4 regions of the Nocardiopsis sp. NPDC006832 genome follow, and region 1 is predicted to be linked to each of the others. Evidence: riboswitches for the same ligand, from Rfam matches in the RefSeq annotation. Region 1 holds a riboswitch; each other region holds the start of a gene.
The links. A riboswitch is a leader RNA that binds a small molecule or an ion and turns the genes downstream of it on or off. The one in region 1 is predicted to bind thiamine pyrophosphate.

Region 2: it holds a riboswitch for thiamine pyrophosphate, as region 1 does, so the genes downstream of both, thiD (bifunctional hydroxymethylpyrimidine kinase/phosphomethylpyrimidine kinase) here and ABZ717_RS24365 (ECF transporter S component) in region 1, are expected to answer to the same signal.
Region 3: it holds a riboswitch for thiamine pyrophosphate, as region 1 does, so the genes downstream of both, thiO (glycine oxidase ThiO) here and ABZ717_RS24365 (ECF transporter S component) in region 1, are expected to answer to the same signal.
Region 4: it holds a riboswitch for thiamine pyrophosphate, as region 1 does, so the genes downstream of both, ABZ717_RS09990 (3-oxoacyl-ACP reductase) here and ABZ717_RS24365 (ECF transporter S component) in region 1, are expected to answer to the same signal.

The regions. Positions count from the first base shown of each region.
Region 1 covers NZ_JBEYLC010000069.1:4,411-8,710, reverse strand. The annotation lists gene ABZ717_RS24370 (transglycosylase domain-containing protein) at 1-1,621, shown strand, start outside; TPP riboswitch at 1,697-1,804, shown strand; gene ABZ717_RS24365 (ECF transporter S component) at 1,879-2,520, shown strand; gene ABZ717_RS24360 (ABC transporter ATP-binding protein) at 2,523-4,064, shown strand; gene ABZ717_RS24355 (energy-coupling factor transporter transmembrane component T) at 4,061-4,300, shown strand, end outside.
Region 2 covers NZ_JBEYLC010000022.1:24,710-29,009, reverse strand. The annotation lists gene ABZ717_RS13015 (acyl-CoA synthetase) at 1-1,167, shown strand, start outside; gene ABZ717_RS13010 (DUF368 domain-containing protein) at 1,561-2,487, shown strand; TPP riboswitch at 2,555-2,653, shown strand; gene thiD (bifunctional hydroxymethylpyrimidine kinase/phosphomethylpyrimidine kinase) at 2,642-3,445, shown strand; gene ABZ717_RS13000 (sodium:alanine symporter family protein) at 3,519-4,300, opposite strand, start outside.
Region 3 covers NZ_JBEYLC010000017.1:79,921-84,220, reverse strand. The annotation lists gene pknB (Stk1 family PASTA domain-containing Ser/Thr kinase) at 1-140, opposite strand, end outside; gene ABZ717_RS11020 (thiazole synthase) at 505-1,302, opposite strand; gene thiS (sulfur carrier protein ThiS) at 1,306-1,518, opposite strand; gene thiO (glycine oxidase ThiO) at 1,545-2,747, opposite strand; TPP riboswitch at 2,745-2,856, opposite strand; gene ABZ717_RS11005 (Rv2175c family DNA-binding protein) at 2,944-3,303, shown strand; gene thiE (thiamine phosphate synthase) at 3,384-4,046, shown strand; gene ABZ717_RS10995 (SDR family oxidoreductase) at 4,165-4,300, opposite strand, start outside.
Region 4 covers NZ_JBEYLC010000015.1:22,104-26,403, reverse strand. The annotation lists gene ABZ717_RS10000 (hypothetical protein) at 1-686, shown strand, start outside; gene ABZ717_RS09995 (hypothetical protein) at 683-1,051, shown strand; TPP riboswitch at 1,248-1,350, shown strand; gene ABZ717_RS09990 (3-oxoacyl-ACP reductase) at 1,401-2,183, shown strand; gene ABZ717_RS09985 (LLM class flavin-dependent oxidoreductase) at 2,183-3,517, shown strand; gene ABZ717_RS09980 (carboxymuconolactone decarboxylase family protein) at 3,776-4,258, opposite strand; gene ABZ717_RS09975 (GNAT family N-acetyltransferase) at 4,255-4,300, opposite strand, start outside.

The sequences.
Region 1 (4,300 bases):
CAGCGCCCGGACGATCACCCGCAAACTCACCGAGTTGCGCTACGCGATCGACATCGAGGACCGCTACACCAAGGACGAGATCCTGCAGGGCTACCTCAACCTGGCCTACTTCGGGGCCGGCGCGCACGGAGTCGAGGTCGCCGCCGAACGGTACTTCTCGACCTCCGCCGCCGAACTGGACCCCGGGCAGGCCGCGACACTGGCCGGTCTGGTTCGAGCGCCCTCGTACTACGACCCGATCAACAACCCCGATGAGACCAGGGAACGCCGCGATCTCGTGCTGGACCGGATGGTCGCCACCGGACACCTCGACGCCGAAGAGGCCGCCGCGCACAAGGAGAAGGGCCTGGGAGTGGACGCCACGCCGCGCGGGGGCAGCTGCGCCGAGAGCGAGTACCCGTTCTTCTGCGACTACACGATGCGCTGGCTCCTCGAATCCGACCTGCTGGGCGACACCAAGGCCGAGCGCGAACAGCGCATCTCCCGGGGCGGCTTCACCGTCCAGACCAGTCTGCTTCGAGCGGCGCAGGACTCCGCCCAAGAGGCCATCGACCGCCGGGTCCCGCACGAGGACTCCACCAAGTTCTCCGCCCAGGCCATGGTCGAGCCCGGTTCGGGCCGCGTGCGAGCCCTGGCCCAGAACCTGCGCTACGGGTTCGACGACGAAAAGGTCGGCACCACCTCGATCAACCTGGCCGTGGACCAGGCCGACGGCGGTTCCAGCGGATTCCAGGCCGGGTCGACTTTCAAGGCCTTCACCCTGGCCGCGGCCCTGGAGAAGGGCCTGGGGTACGGCACCAGCTTCAACTCGCCCAAGAGCATGTCGGTCGGCGGCATGGTCAACTGCGAGGGCGGCACCATGTCGTCCTGGAACGTCCGCAACGCCGGTGAGAGCGACGAGGGCGGCCACAACATGCTCAGCGGGACCAAGGGGTCGGTGAACACCTACTTCGCCCAGCTGCAGCGTCGGGTCGGCCTGTGCGAGACCTCCGAGACCGCCGAGGCGGTCGGGATACACCGCGCCGACGGTGGCGACCTCGGGGTGTGGAGCTCCTTCACCCTGGGCGACCAGGAGGTGTCCCCGCTGAACGTGGCCAACGCCTACGCGACCTTCGCCGCTCGTGGCACCCGCTGCGAGCCGCGCCCGGTCCGGGCGATCCGGGACGACGGCACCGGTGAACGGGTCACCGCCGACTCCCACTGCGAACGAGCGGTGAAGAAGCAGACCGCGGACGGGGTCAACCACCTGCTACAGCAGCCCTTCAAGGGCGGCACCGCCAATGGTCTGGACCTCGGGCGACCGGTCGCGGGCAAGACCGGCACCACCGACGGCGCGGCCTACGCCTGGTTCGCCGGGTACACCCCGAACCTCTCCTCGGCCGTGGTCGTCGGCGACGTGCGCGGCGGCGAGGCGAACCCGCTGCAGGGCGTGACCATCGGTGGCCGCTACTACGGCATCGTCTACGGGGGCAGCCTGCCCGGCCCGATCTGGCAGGAGAGCATGCGGGGCGGTACCGCCGAACTGGAGGCCGAGGACTTCGCGGGCTCGCCCGGGGCCTTCGGCAACCCGGACGCCGAGCCACCGAAGTCCAAGGACGACGAATCCGACACCGAGGCCTGACCTGCGATGGAGTCGGAAGAATCGGGCCGTGGGATGGAAACATCCCACGGCCCTCCTTGTTGACGCATAATGGAGGAGAACCGACAGGGGAGCGCGTGAGCGCTGAGAGTGCGGCATCGGACCGCAGACCCTTACACACCTGATCCGGGTCATGCCGGCGAAGGAAGTCGTGGAATCCGTCATCTCCGTGCCGCCGGCGCGGGAGACGCTCTCGGCCGCATTCCCCTCGTCGACCTCGACGAAGGGACCTCATTTCGATGGGTATCGACACCGGAGCCGGGCACGCCGGTACGAGTCGTGGACTTCTCGGCCGGATCAAGGACTGGATCCGCGCCGAGTTCGGGGCCTGGCGCACCGTGGACATCGTGGTGGCCGCCGTACTCGGCGCCGCGGTGGGGGTGGTGTTCTGGCTGTGGGGCGTGGTCTGGACGATCACCGGACCGCTGTTCGTGCTCTTCCCCCCGGCACAGGCGATCCTCTACGGGGTCTGGCTGCTTCCGGGAGTCCTCGGCGGGCTGATCATCCGACGGTCCGGCGCGGCCGTGCTCACCTCCATCACCGCGGCCTCGGTCTCCGCGCTGCTGGGCTCCCAATGGGGCGTCACGGTGGTCCTGGAGGGCGCCATGCAGGGGCTGCTGCCCGAGCTGGTCTTCCTGCTCTTCCTCTACCGCCGTTGGGGCATGGGCGTGGCCGCGCTGGCCGGTGCCCTCGCCGGGATCTCCCCGGCCATCCGTGACGCCGTCGTCTACTACGCCACCTGGCCGCTGTCGCACCAGCTCGTCTACGGCGGCCTGGTCCTGGTGAGCGGCGCGTTGATCGCGGGGGTCGGCGGACGCCTGCTCACCACCGCCCTGGCCCGGTCCGGGGCCTTGGCACCCTTCCCCTCGGCCAAGGGCTGACCATGGCCGGCACGAACGCGCGCGGCGCGCGTGTGGAACTCTCCGGCTGGGGATGGAAGCACGCGGGCCGCGCCGCCCACGCCCTGCGCGGCGTCGACCTGCTCATCGAACCCGGGGAGCGGGTCCTGTTGCTGGGCGCCTCCGGCGCGGGCAAGTCCACCCTGTTGCACGCCCTGGCCGGTCTCACCGGGCCCGACAGCGCCATCGGTGGCGACCAGGAGGGCCTGCTCCGGGTGGACGGCGAGCCCGCCTCCCGGGGGCGCGGCGGTGTGGGTCTGGTCGCGCAGGATCCCGAGGCCCAGCTGGTGATGGCGCGCGCCGGCGACGACGTGGCGTTCGGCCCGGAGAACCTGGGGGTGGCACCGGACGAGATCTGGTCGCGGGTCGAACGTGCCCTGGTCGAGGTCGGGTTCCCCTATGGGATCGGCCACTCCACCGGTGCCCTGTCCGGTGGGGAGAAGCAGCGCCTGGTCATCGCCGGGGCACTGGCCATGCGACCGCGTCTGCTGCTGTTGGACGAGCCCACCGCCAACCTCGATCCGGTCGGGGGCGCGCTGGTCCGGGACCTGTTGGCCCGCCTGCTCACCGAGAGCGAGGCGACCCTCGTTCTGGTCGAACACCGCGTCGCCGAGGTCATGGACCTGGTGGACCGTGTGGTGGTGGTCGAACCCGGCGGTGGCGTGATCGCCGACGGGGCGCCGGCGAAGGTCTTCGCCGAGCACGGGAGGTCCCTGGCCGAACAGGGGGTGTGGGTACCCGGAGAGGAACCCTCACCGGACCTACCCTCGGCCCCCGGGGGAGCGCCCATGTTGGCGGCGCGGGGTGTGACGGCGCGGACCCCCTTCCAACTGGGCGTGCGGGCGGCCGCCCCGCGCACCGTCCTCGAAGACGTGGACCTGACCGTGCCCGCGGGGGCCGTCACCGCGCTGACCGGGCCCAACGGAGCGGGCAAGTCCACCCTCCTGACCCTGCTGGCGGGCCTGACCAAACCGCACCGTGGTCGGGTGGTGCCGCGCGGGACCCTGGCGGAGATCGACCGGCGTCCACTGGTCCGCTGGCCGGCCCGACGGCTGGCCCGCCACGTGGGCACCGTCTTCCAGCACGCCGAGGACCAGTTCGTGACCACCGAGGTCCGCGACGAACTCCGGTTCGCCCCGCTGCGGGCCGGTCTGAGCGATACGGAGACCGAGGGCCGGGTCGGTGAACTCATGGAACGGCTGCGGCTGACCCATCTGGCGAACGTGCACCCGTACACGCTTTCGGGCGGGGAGAAACGCCGTCTGTCGGTGGCCACCGCGCTCAGTTCCGGCCCCCTGCACGCCCCCGACGTCCTGGCCCTGGACGAGCCCACCTTCGGCCAGGACACCCGCACCTGGACCGAGCTCGTGGAGCTCCTCGCGGATCTGCGAGCCGAGGGCCGGGCCATCACCGTGGCCACCCACGACGGGCTGCTCCTGCGTCATCTGACGGACGTGCGGGTGCGTGTGGCGGACGTGCGGGTGCGTGTGGCGGACGGGCGCGCCGTGGCCGAGGAGGCCGAGTGAGCGAGGTCCCCCGGCTCACCGGACTCAATCCCGCAGCCAAACTGATCGCCGCCCTCGGCATCGGCATCGGACTCGTCCCCGCCGTGGACGTGGTCACCGGCGGCATCGTGCTGGCCGCCGTCCTGCTGTGCGTGCCCTTCAGCGGGGTGGACCGCCGCACCCTGCTGATCCTGGCCGGCCCCTTCGTGCTCATGGGTCTGAGCAGCGCCGCGGTCAACTACCTGTACGGCGAACAG
Region 2 (4,300 bases), on a different contig from region 1:
AGCGCGCTTCCCGGCACGAGCGGCGACGACCACTACCTGCTCTACACCGGCGGCACCACGGGGTACCCCAAGGGTGTGCTGTGGCGCCAGGCCGACGTCTTTCGCGCCGCCGTGGAACGTCGCTCCCCCGGCACCCCGCGCGCACGCACCCCCGAGGAAGTGGCCGAACGCGCCCTTCGTTGTTTCCCGCAGCGCATGCTGGTCCTGGGTCCGGTCATGCACGCGGCCGGGCAGTGGCACGCGTTGAGCATGTTGTTGTGCGGCAAGCGCGTGGTGCTGTCCACCGACCGCAGCTTCAGACCGGACCGTGTGCTGGAACTGGCGCACCGCGAGGGCGTACACGCGCTCCAGCTGGTGGGCGATGCGATGGCGCGGCCACTGGCGCGGCACCTGCTCACCGAACCCGAGCTGTGCCCGGACCTGACCTCGGTGCGTTCCGGTGGTACCCCGTTGACCCCGGCGGTGCGCAACCTGTGGAAGGCCTGGCGCGAGGACGTGGCCCTGGCCGACTCCTACGGGGGTTCGGAGACGGGTGTGTGCGGTTCGGCGACCGCACCCGACGAGGCGGCCACGGTCGCCGACACCACCGACCGTCGCAGCTTCACCATGGGTGGCAGCATCTCGGTGCTCGACGAGGCGTTGCGTCCGTTGCGGCCGGGGTCGCCGCGGGTCGGACGGATCGCGCGGACCGGACGGATCCCCTTGGGCTACTACAACGACCCCATCGCCACCGCTCGCACCTTTCCCACCGACGCCGAGGGGCGACGTTGGGCGTTGTCGGGCGACTACGGGACCCGGGCCACGGACGGTTCGATCGTCCTGTTGGGTCGGGGCAGCGTGGTCATCAACACCGCCGGGGAGAAGGTGTACCCCGAGGAGGTGGAGGCCGTGCTCAAGGCCCACCCGTCGGTGGACGACGTGATCGTGGTGCCCGCTCCGGACGAGAACCTCGGTCAGCGGGTCACGGCCCTGGTCTCGTTGGCCCCCGGCGGCAGCCCGGACGAGAAGGCGCTGCGCGCCCACTGCCGGGTTCGGTTGGCCGGGTTCAAGGTGCCCCGGACGGTGCACTTCGTGGACCGGGTCCGGCGCACCGCCGTGGGCAAACAGGACTACCGTTGGGCCGCTTCGGTGGCCGGGGAAGGTACCCCCAGCCCTCAATCGCGGTGACCCACGGGGGCTCCGGGAGGTCTCCTCATCCTCCCTCTGTGGCACCTCTCATTTCGGTCTCCGAGTCGGTACGCCACCAAGCAGCCGAAACGTGGTTTCGGCGCCCTTTCGATGCCTCCAGGACAGCTCCGGGACGCCTTCCGCCCTCGCCGACGGCACTAGAATGGCCACAGCCGGCCCGGGGCTCGCGGTCCCCCTCCCCCATCGTGTGGCCGGAGTGACGAACCTCGATGTTGGACCCGGGACCGTACCATCGGCGGGTTCATCGAGGTCCGTGCCGACCCAAGCACCCCTTTGACCGTCCGGTCCACCGTGGATACGGGACCGGCGGCACCATCAGGACGGAGGACGGCGCCCCCTTCCCGGTTCCCCGGAAGACGCGCCCGAGCATTCATGGCCAACTCAGTAGGCTCCTACATCTTCAACGCGGTGCGCGGCGGGGCCGTGGGCACCTCCGAAGCGCTTCCCGGTATCAGCGGTGGCACCGTCGCGCTCATCGTCGGCCTCTACGACCAGTTGATCGGTGGCGCGGGCCACATGGTCAGCGGGATCAAGCGCTACGTCACCGACGTGCCCCGAGGTCGCGGCAAGGACCGCGCTGTGGAGCAGTTCCGCCAGGTGGAATGGTCCGTCCTCGTCCCCGCCCTGATCGGCATGGCGGTGGCCCTGGTGGGAGCGTTGCTGCTCATCGCCCCGCTGGTGGAGGAGTACACCCAGTACGCATACGCGATCTTCTTCGGTCTGGTGCTCGCCTGTCTGTGGATCCCCTACACCGGCGCGGGCAAGTCATGGAAGGCCGGACACTACCTCCTGGCCCTGGTCTTCGCCGTACTGTCGTTCTTCCTGACCAGTCTCCCCGGCGCCAACCTGCCCCCGCACCCGGTGGTGGTCTTCCTCGTCGCCTCGGTAGCGATCTGCGCGCTGGTCCTGCCGGGCGTCTCCGGTTCCTTCATCCTGTTGGCCGTCGGTCTGTACACTCCGAGCAAGGACGCGTTGGAGAACCTCGACTTCGTCTACATCGGTGCCTTCGCCCTCGGCGCGCTCACCGGCCTGGCGCTCTTCGTCAAGGTCCTCCAGTACTTCCTGGAGAACTTCCACCACTTGACCCTGGTGGTCCTGACCGGCCTGATGGCGGGTTCGCTGCGTGCCCTGTGGCCCTGGCAGAGCGAGGACCGAGAGATCCTCGCTCCCACCGAGGTCCCGTTGACGGTCGCCCTGATGGTGGCCGGTTTCGCCATCATCGTGGTGTCCATCCTGTGGGAGCGCCGCAAGCGGCTCCAGCGTGAGGTCGAGGCCGGCCACGAGAGCGTCTCCGTCTGACCCTTAGAGTCGTACCCACAACCACATACCGAGTCGGGGTCGAGCGAGCGCTTCACCGCGCTTCGACCCCGACGGCGCGGGGTGCCGGGGAAACGACCCGGCTGAGAGCACACCCGTCGAACCTGCCCTAGTTCGTACTAGCGAAGGAACGCCGATGAGCGTGTACAACGTCGTGTCCATCGCCGGAAGCGACCCCAGTGGGGGCGCCGGCATCCAGGCGGACCTGAAATCGTTCTCCGCCCACGGGGTCTTCGGGATGAGCGTGGTGACGGCGTTGACCGCCCAGTCCACGCGCGGGGTCACCGGGGTTCACGGTGTCCCCGCTTCATTCGTCGTCGACCAGATGGAGACGCTGTTCGAGGACGCGACGGTCCACGCGGTCAAGGTGGGCATGCTGGGCACCGCCGAGGTCACCGAGGCCGTGGCCGCCGCGATCGACCGGCACGGGCTGTCGAACGTGGTGGTGGACCCGGTGATGGTCGCCAAGAGCGGCGACCGGTTGTTGGAGCGTTCGGCCATGGAGGCGCTGCGCGGTGAACTGCTGCCGCGCGCCGACCTCCTCACACCGAACCTGCCGGAGGCCGCCGACCTGCTCGACGAGGAGGAGGCCACGGACCTGGCCACGATGCGCTCCCAGGCCGAGAGGCTTTTGAAGCTGGGGCCGCGTCGGATCCTGCTCAAGGGCGGGCACCTGGCGGGGACCGACAGCGTCGACCTGCTGGTCGACGGGGAGTCCGCCCCGGTCGAGCTGAGCGCCACGCGCGTGGCGACCCGCAACACCCACGGCACCGGCTGCACCCTGTCCTCCGCGATCGCCGCGCTGATCCCCCAACGCCCGGACGTGGCCACCGCCGTGGCCGACGCCAAGACCTGGCTGACCGAGGCGCTGCGCCACGCCGACGAGATCGACGCCGGCGGCGGCCAGGGCCCCGTGCACCATTTCCACGCCTGGTGGTGATCACACGAAGGGGGGACCGGCCCGTGCGGACCGGTCCCCCCTTCATATTCTCCCCGTGGGGCGTGCGAGTCGGCTAGCGCTGGACGTCGTCCATCACCGCGTCCGGGTTACGCCAATCGGGGTGACCGAAGAACCTCTTGCTCTCCGCCACGATGACCGGGGACAGCAGGAGCAACCCCACCAGGTTCGGCAGCGCCATCAGGCCGTTGGCGATGTCGCTGAACAGCCAGACGGAGTCGAGGCTGGCGACCGAACCGATGAAGATGATGACGATGAAGATGAGTCGGTAGGGCAGGACCAGCTTGCGTCCGCCCAGGAACTCCACGCACCGCTCACCGTAGTAGGCCCAGCCGAGCAGGGTGCTGAAGGCGAAGACGGCCACGGAGGCCGCGACGACGTAGGCGCCCGCGGTACCGAAGGTGGGGCTGATGGCACCCAGCCCCTCGGTCATGGCCTGCGACGTCAGCAGCGAACCGTCCTCGGCCTCGTCTCCCTGCCACACACCGGTCACGATGATGACCAGGCAGGTCATGCTCACCACGATGATGGTGTCGATGAAGGTCTGGGTCATGGAGACCATGGCCTGACGGACCGGCTCCTTGGTCTTGGCCGCGGCGGCGGCGATACCACCGGTGCCCAGCCCGGACTCGTTGGAGAAGATGCCGCGGGCGAAGCCCATCTGGATGGCGAGCATGACACCGGCGCCCGCGAAACCGCCGACGGCGGAGGTCCCGGTGAAGGCGTCGGTGAACACCAGCTGGAAGGCGGGCAGGAGCGACTGCCAGTTGGCGATGAGCACGACGAGGCAGATGCCGACGTAACCGATGATCATGATCGGCACGAGGCCGGAGGCGA
Region 3 (4,300 bases), on a different contig from region 1:
TTCAGAGCGAGTCTGCGGTCCAGCCTGAGGTCGTGGGCGACGTAGACCGTCGCCATACCACCACCGGCGATCCTGGACTCGACGAAGTAGCGACGGTCCAGCGTCGCGCCTACAAGCGGGTCGGAAGTCGTCATGTCCACGGCGGAGTTGTGTCCTTGCTGCGGGGAGCGCGGGAGATCGCGGCCGATGGCGCGTACCCGACACCAGATGTCGAACCGACACGATAGCGGAATCCGGAGTCGGTTCTGCCCCGCGGTTCATGGTCGCGGCGGCCCCGCACTGTGCGACACACGGGCCGTCCGTGTGCGCTCGGGGGGTGCGCGCGCCTGGGCTGTCTCGGTGGGTGCGGTGCCCTCTCACGGCACACACATTCCATCCAAGGTAGGGGACGACACCAAACCTTCGCTTGGCGCCGCACCGGCCGGCTCTTGACCGAGGGCCGCGGCGACCGCTCCGACCTGCCCGGACACGGACCTCGGACGGGCAGGTCGAGTGGTACTTCGCTCAGACCACGTCGGGACTGGAGGCAAGGGCGTGCCGCCGGATCGGGATGCGCCCGGCACGGCGGGCGTCCCTACCGGCCCGGACCGCGTCGCGCATGGCCCGCGCCATCAGGGCCGGGTCTTGGGCACGGGTCACGGCAGTGGCCAACAACACCGCGTCGCACCCCAGTTCCATGGCCAGGGCCGCGTCGCTGGCGGTACCGATGCCGGCGTCGACGATGACCGGCACGCCGGCCTGTTCGACGATCAGCTCCAGATTGTGCGGGTTGCGAATGCCCAGACCGGAGCCGATCGGAGCGGCCAGCGGCATGACGGCGGCGCAGCCGAGCTGCTCCAGACGCCGGGCCAGCACCGGGTCGTCGTTGGTGTAGGGCAACACCGTGAAACCGTCGTCCACGAGTGTCTCCGCGGCCTCCAACAGCTCCACCGGGTCGGGAAGCAGCGTGTGCTCGTCGGCGACGACCTCCAGCTTCACCCAGTCGGTCTCCAAGGCCTCGCGCCCCAGCCTGGCGGTGCGCACGGCCTCCACGGCGGTGAAGCAGCCCGCGGTGTTGGGCAGTGGACGGATGCCGTTGCGGGACAGGACGTCCCACACCGATCCCTGCGTGCCCGGGGCGACCCGGCGCATGGCCACGGTGGTCAGCTCCGTCCCCGAGGCCAGCAGGGCCTCCTCCAGCACCTCCAGGGAGGGCGCGCCGCCGGTTCCGGTGATGAGGCGGGAGCCGAAGGGGACGCCGGCGATGATCACGGGGTCTTCGACGGTGTCGACATCGGGGCGGGTGTCGAGGATGTCGGTCATGGTTCAGCCTCCCTGTACGGCGGTCAGGACGTCCACGCGGTCGCCCGGCGTCAGGTCCGTGCCGGCCCACGCGGTGCGCCGCACCACCTCGTCGTTGATCGCCACCGCGATCCCGCCGGGGATCGCCCCGTCGCCGGCCGAGGTGAGGTCGCGTACGACCGCCTCGACCGTGGTGGCCGTGCTCTGGCGACTCTCGCCGTTGATGATCAGTTCCACAGTCACTCCCACGTCGTCGGTTCGTCTCACGCGCCGCCATCGGACAGCGGCCGGTCGGCGGCGAATCCATGCGCGTATTCGGGCAGGGCCCCGGTCGTGAGCGCCCGCACCATGACCTCTCCGGTCACGGGGGCCAACAGCACCCCGTGCCGGAAGTGGCCCACGGCCAGGTGCAGTCCCGGCACCCGGGTGGGGCCCAGCAGGGGTCGGTTGTCGGGGGACCCGGGGCGCAGGCCCACGCAGGTCTCGGTGACCTCCAGCTCGGTGACCCCGGGAACGAGTTCGCGCGCGTCCCGCAGCACCTGCCAGAGCCCGCCCGCGGTCAGGGCGGTGTCGTACCCCAGCTCCTCCTGGGTCGCGCCCACGATGACCTCGCCGTCGGCGCGGGGCACCAGGTAGACCGGGAAGCCGCGGACCAGGCCGCGCACCGTCCGCTCCACGAGCGGGGGCTCCCCCTCACGGACCCGGGCGCGCAACAACTGTCCCTTGACCGGCCGGATCGGAGGCAGCACCGGCGCGGGCAGGGTGATCCGGTCGCTCAGGCAACCCGCGGCGAGGACGACCTGGTGGGTCGGCAGAACGGTGCCGTCGGCCAGGTGCACTCCCAACCGGGCCCCGTCGGGACCGGGGGAGGAGACCTCGGTCACGGCCCCGGCCACCTCGCGCGCGCCCGCGCGTTCGGCGGCCCGGGCCAGGGCCGGAAGTAGACGGCGGGGGTCGACGGAGTGATCCTCTGGGGCCAGGACCCCGCCCCGCACCGAAGGGGCCAGGTGGGGTTCCAACCGGCGGCACTCTCGACTGTTCAACCGCTCGGTGGCGATGCCCAGACGTCGTTGCAGGTCGTGGAGTTCATCGAGGACGGCCAGGTCGTCCCGGTCGAAGGCGACCAGGAGCGTTCCGGTGCGGTGGTGGCCCACCGACATGGCGGAGTCCGCCTCCACCTCGGCGACGAAGGAGTCGTACATCCGCGCGGAGCGGACGCCGAGTCCCATGAGTTCCTCCTCACCGAAGATCGCCTCGGTGGCGGGCGTGAGCATGCCCGCCGCGACGGCGGAGGAGGAACGCGCGTCGGCGGGTTCGGTGACGGGATCGGGCTCGACCAGGGTGACGTCCAGACCGTGTCGGGCCGCCCGCCAGGCGACCACCCTCCCGATGACGCCGCCACCGACGACGACCACACCATCGGTGTCGGAACCGGTCCTGTAGCGGGAATCCTCGAAGTCGCGCATGGTGCGCGCTCCCCTCCCTTCGCCGGCATGATCCGGATCAGGTTCGTGCGGTCGGAGACTGCTCGGTCTCCCTCTCAGCCGGGTCCACCCGGCTCCCGCGGGACATGTCTGTTCGCTCCCCGCCATCCTAGGCCAGGTGACCCCGCACGGGTTCGGGCGGTCCTCGGTGGCCGGTGGGGTGTGGCAGATTGGGAGGGTGACACACAAAGACCTCGACATCGACGAACTGGTCGGCGACTGGCTGACCCTGCGCGAGGCGGCCGAGCCGCTGGGCGTCAGCCCGAACCGGATCAAGACGTTCATCCGCGAGAACCGCCTCATGGGCGTGGTTCGCAAGGGAGAACTCTCCATCCCCGCCGCCTTCCTGGACGGTGACGACCTCGTCAAGGGGCTGCCCGGCACCATCGTGCTGCTCTCCGACGCGGGTTTCTCCACCGAGGAGGCTCTGCGCTGGCTCTTCACACCGGACGACACCCTTCCGGGGACCCCGATCCAGGCCATGCGCGAGAACCGGGGCACCGAGGTGCGTCGCCGCGCCCAGGCCATGGCCTTCTGAGTGATCGCCGTTCGCTCCATGGGGCGCACCGGGGGGTGCGCCCTTGGGTCTCTCGACGACCAGGGCCTAATGTGTCGGGTGTGAGGACCAACCACGGAACCAGCCTGCGCGAGCGCCTGGACGCATCCCTTCTGTACCTGTGCACCGACGCCCGTACCGAGCGCGGTGACCTCGCCGAGTTCACGGACGCGGCCCTGGCCGGAGGGGTGGACATCGTCCAGCTCCGGGACAAGGGGCTGGAGGCCCGCGAGGAACTCGCCGCGCTGGAGGTCATGCGCGAGGCGTGCGAACGCCACGGCGCGCTGCTCGCCGTCAACGACCGCGCCGACATCGCCCGCGCGGTGCGCGCCGACGTTCTGCATCTGGGACAGCGCGATCTGCCCGTGTCCATGGCCAGGGACATCATCGGCGCGGACCCCGTCATCGGGCGATCCAACAACGACGTCGAGGCCGCCATGGCCTCCGCCGAGGAAGCCGGCAGCGACTACTTCTGCGTCGGACCGACCTGGGCCACCCCCACCAAGCCGGGACGCCCTGCCGCCGGCCCGGCCCTGGTGGAGAAGGCCGCCGCACTGGGGACCGAACGACCCTGGTTCGCCATCGGCGGCATCGACCTGACCACCATCGACGAGGTGCTCGACGCCGGCGCCTCGCGTGTCGTCGTGGTGCGCGCCATCACCGAGGCGGAGGACCCCCGTGCCGCGGCGGTCGCCCTCAAGGAACGGCTCACCGCGCGGGCCTGAACCGAGGCGACGCCTCACCGGACCCGGTGACGGGGAACCTCCCGGGGATCAGCACCTCGGGTCCGCCGAACTCGACCGCGCACTCCGCACGGCGGTGGTCGGGAAGAGACCGCCGATGTCAGACCGCGACGTGCGCCAACGCGCTCGGATGACGGCGCAGGAAACCCTCGATGGATTGCGCCGGGTGCCCGGTCAGGCTCGGCACGGTATCGGCCACCACGTCCATCTCCCCGTTCGCGATCGCCGCGTACGAC
Region 4 (4,300 bases), on a different contig from region 1:
CCGCTGACGAGATCGCCCTGCTCAGCCCCAACACGGGTTCGATCCCCCTATTTCAGTCCAGGCGTGACGCCGATCTCACCCTCTCTATCTACCGTCGAATCCCGGTGCTCTGGAAAGAGGGACAACGGGACGGAAATCCATGGGCGATCAGGTTCAAACGTCTGTTTGACATGACCGATGACTCCGGTCTCTTCCGCGACATGATGGGCCTGGAGAAGGAAGGGTGGGAGCTACGGGGTAACGTCTTCGAGCGCGAAAGCCGTCGAATGATGCCACTCTACGAAGCGAAGATGGCTCACCACTTCGACCATCGGTGGAATGGCTTCACCACGGCCGGAGCTCCGCGACAACCGGCCCAGATCGAGAAGGGGCCCCCGCTTACGCGCCGATGCCGCGCTACTGGGTTCCCGGAGAGGATGGTTCCAGACCGGGTCTGGCCACGCGACTGTCGGAGGTCGGGTGGAACAGAGAATGGCTCTACGGTTGGCGTGACATCTGTCGATCGAATGATGAGCGAACCGGGATTCCCGCCTTCCTGCCACGTGTGGCCGTCGGCCACACCTTCCCGCTCATGTTCGTGCAACGGAGACCGCACCTGGTCGCGGCCTTGTGCGCCGTTCAGAGTTGCCTGGTCTTCGACTTCGTCGGCCGCCAGAAGATCAACGGCGCGCACATGTCCCTCATGACCTGGAAACAGCTTCCCGTGCCCACACCCGAGCAGCTGGAACCCCATCTCGGCTTCCTGGTGCCTCGCGTCCTCGAACTCATCTACACCACCCATGACATGGAACCTCTGGCCAGGGACCTCGGCCACGAAGGCCCACCCTTCCCGTGGGACGAAGAACGCCGTGCGACCATCCGCGCCGAACTGGACGCCTACTGCTTCCGCCTCTACGGGCTCGACCGGCAGGAGGTGGACTATGTCTTGGAGACCTTCCAGACGGCCAAGGGCGGCCTGAAGAACAACGAGATCGCCAGGTTCGGAACCTACCGAACCAAGGAGTTGGTCCTGGACGCCTTCGATGGTCTGACGGACGTGGCGATCCAATAGAAGCCCTGGAGACCGCAGCGGAAGTCTGGGCCCGGACCACCCCACCCGGGCGTCGACGTGTGCTCGGGAGCATTCCCTTGCCCGTCGACGTGGAGGGGCACCAACCGGCCGGCTCCCCGAAGGTGCGATCGCCGAGCGGGAGGCGAGCGCGGCACCGGCCGGTGGCCCGAGAGGGTGCCTATGGGCTACCTTGATCGGCAGTGACACGGGGTGCCCTGAATCCACTGATCAGGGCTGAGATGACACCCGTCGAACCTGATCCGGGTCATACCGGCGAAGGGATGTCCGTACATGGCCGGTGGTATCGGTGGCCGAAGGGACGCCTTCGCCCATGCCAGAAAGGCCACCGATGAGTTCTTCCCGCACCGCACTCCCCATCGACCAACAGACGGTCGTCGTCACCGGCGGGGCCCGAGGGCTCGGGTCCCGGCTGGTCCAGGCCTTCCTGGGGCAAGGCGCCCGAGTGGTGATCAACTACCTCCACAGCGCAGAAGCGGCTCGCGAGCTCGCCGCCACCCACCCCGACCGCGCCCTGGCCGTGCGAGCGGACGTACGCGACCCCGAACAGGTCGCCTCGATGGTCCAGACCGCAGAGGGCCATTTCGGCTCCTCCGTCTCCACCGTCGTCAACAACGCGCTCGCCGACTTCTCCTTCAACGGCGACGCACGACCCCACGCCGACACGCTCACCCCACAACACCTCGACCAGCAGTTCAGCGGTACCGTCCACGGCGCACTGAACACCGTCCAGGCGGCCCTGGCCTCCATGCGCGGCCAAGGGTTCGGCCGGGTCATCAACGTGGGCACCAACCTGTTCCAGCACCCGGTCGTCCCCTACCACGACTACACAGCGGCCAAGGCGGCGCTGCTGTCGCTGACCCGCACGCTCGCCCACGACCTGGGACCCGACGGCATCACCGTCAACATGGTCTCCGGTGGTCTGCTGCGCACCACCGACGCCAGCTCCGCCACCCCCGAGAGCGTCTTCGACATGATCGCCTCCTCCACACCGCTGCGCCGGGTCACCACACCGGCCGAGTTCGCCGACGCGGCCCTGTACTTCGCCTCTCCCTGGGCGCGCGCGGTCACCGGTCAAAACCTCGTCGTCGACGGCGGGCTGGTGATGAACTGATGACCGCCGCTTCCGCGCCTGACCAGGCCCCCGATCGCCGGATGCACCTCAACCTGTTCATCTTCGGCTGTGGCCACCACAAGGCCGCCTGGCGTCACCCCGACTCGCCGGCCGAACGGATCGGTGACATCACCTACTTCGAAGAACTGGCCCGCACCGCCGAACGCGGCCGCTTGGACGCGGTGTTCTTCGCCGACGGCCACGCCACGGGCGACGTCGCCGGTGGCCCGTGGTGGTTCCTCGAACCGTTGACCGCTCTGGCGGCCATGAGCCGGGCCACCCGGCACATCGGTCTGGTCAGCACCGTCTCCAGCACGTTCTACACGCCTTTCCACGCGGCACGCCTGCTGGCCTCCCTGGACCACATCAGCGGAGGCCGAGTGGGCTGGAACGTGGTGACGTCCATGTTCGACACCGAGGCCCGTAACCACGGATACGAGCGGATGCCCGCGCACCAGGAGCGCTACGCGCGAGCCGAGGAGTTCGTGGAGGTGGTGCTGGGGCTGTGGGACTCCTGGAGCGACGAGGCCTTCCACTACGACCGGGAGGGGGTCTTCGCGGACCCGGACCTGGTGCGCCCCATCGGCCACCGGGGAGAGCACTTCCAGGTCGACGGTCCGTTGAACGTGCCGCGCCCGGTACAGGGCAACCCGGTGCTGTTCCAAGCGGGTTCGTCGGAACAGGGACGCACGCTGGCGGCCCGCCGCGCCGAGGCCATCTACTCCGTGGCCTATGACCTGCCCAGCGCCCAGGACTACTACGGCGACGTCAAGGCGCGGATCCGTCGGGCGGGCCGCGACCCCGGGTCCGTCGCCATCATGCCCGGACTGGTCACCTACGTCGGTTCCACCGAACGGGAGGCCCAAGACAAGCAACGTGAACTGGACGAACTGCTGCCGACCGAGGAGTCATTGCAGCAGCTGGGGCTGTTCACCGAACAGGACTGTTCCGATTGGGAGCTGGACGCGCCGGTTCCCGAGCTGCCGCCACTGGAGGAGTTCACCGGTCCCAAGGGACGCTACGAGACCATCTTGCGCATCATCGACTCCGAACGGCCCACGGTGCGGCAACTGCTGGGCCGTCTGGCCGCCGGCGGCGGACACTGCACCATGGTCGGAACGCCCGAGCAGATCGCCGATCGGATGACCCGGTGGTACGAGAACGGTGGCGCGGACGGGTTCAACCTCATGCCGCCGTCGTTGCCGGGCGGGATCGAGGACTTCGTGGACCATGTGGTTCCCGTCCTGCAACAGCGAGGGCTGTTCCGTCGCGAGTACGAGGCGGACACGCTTCGGGGCCATTTGGGTCTGGAACGGCCGCCGTCACCGCACTGAATACGGGAGGGAGGTCAGGGAGGTGGGAGGCCTGAGGAGCCGTCCTCGACCTGTCCGGACCTCCCTGCCATAGGAGAGGCGCGCGGCAGCAATCGTCTCAGGGCTGCTGAGCGCCGGCAGACCCCCGTGTCGGGAGCCTCGTTCGGATGTGACCGCCTTGCTCCGAACCTTGGGTGCCGAGCACGTCACCCTGTTGGAGAAGGTGGGCTTTCCGGAAAAGGGGACCCACCGCTGTAGCGCTTTTTCGGGAGGAGGGCGTTACAGCGGTGGAAATCGCTTTCCCTGTCGTGTGATCACGGGATGACCACTGGCGATCGAGACCCGGTTGAACGCGTTGATGAGCGCGGTCGTCCACTCCACCGCGGAGATCTGTGCGGTGGTCAGGTGGGCGGCCGCACGGGCGTTGATCTCCTGCCGGTCGACGGCGGGGTCGATGACGGTGAGGGACTCCGCCAGGAGCAGCGCGGCCTTTTGCATGTCGGTGAACACGCCGGCTTCACGCCAGGACGGCAGCACGTCCAGGACACTCTGCTTCACCCCGGCCTTGCGGGCCTTGGGAACGTGGATGCTCAGGCAGGTCGGGCACCCGTTGATCTGGGAAACCCGGACGTTGATCAGCTCGATGGTGTCATCGCCCAGACCCGCCTCGTGCGAAGCGGCCCGGGAGGCCACAGCCGCCTTGCCGAGCGCCTTGTACACAGTGGGGTGTTCCTTGTCGATGTAGGGACGCTCCGCGCTCATGCCTGCTCCTCGGTCGTCTTCTGGACCAGGGCCAGGTCCGCG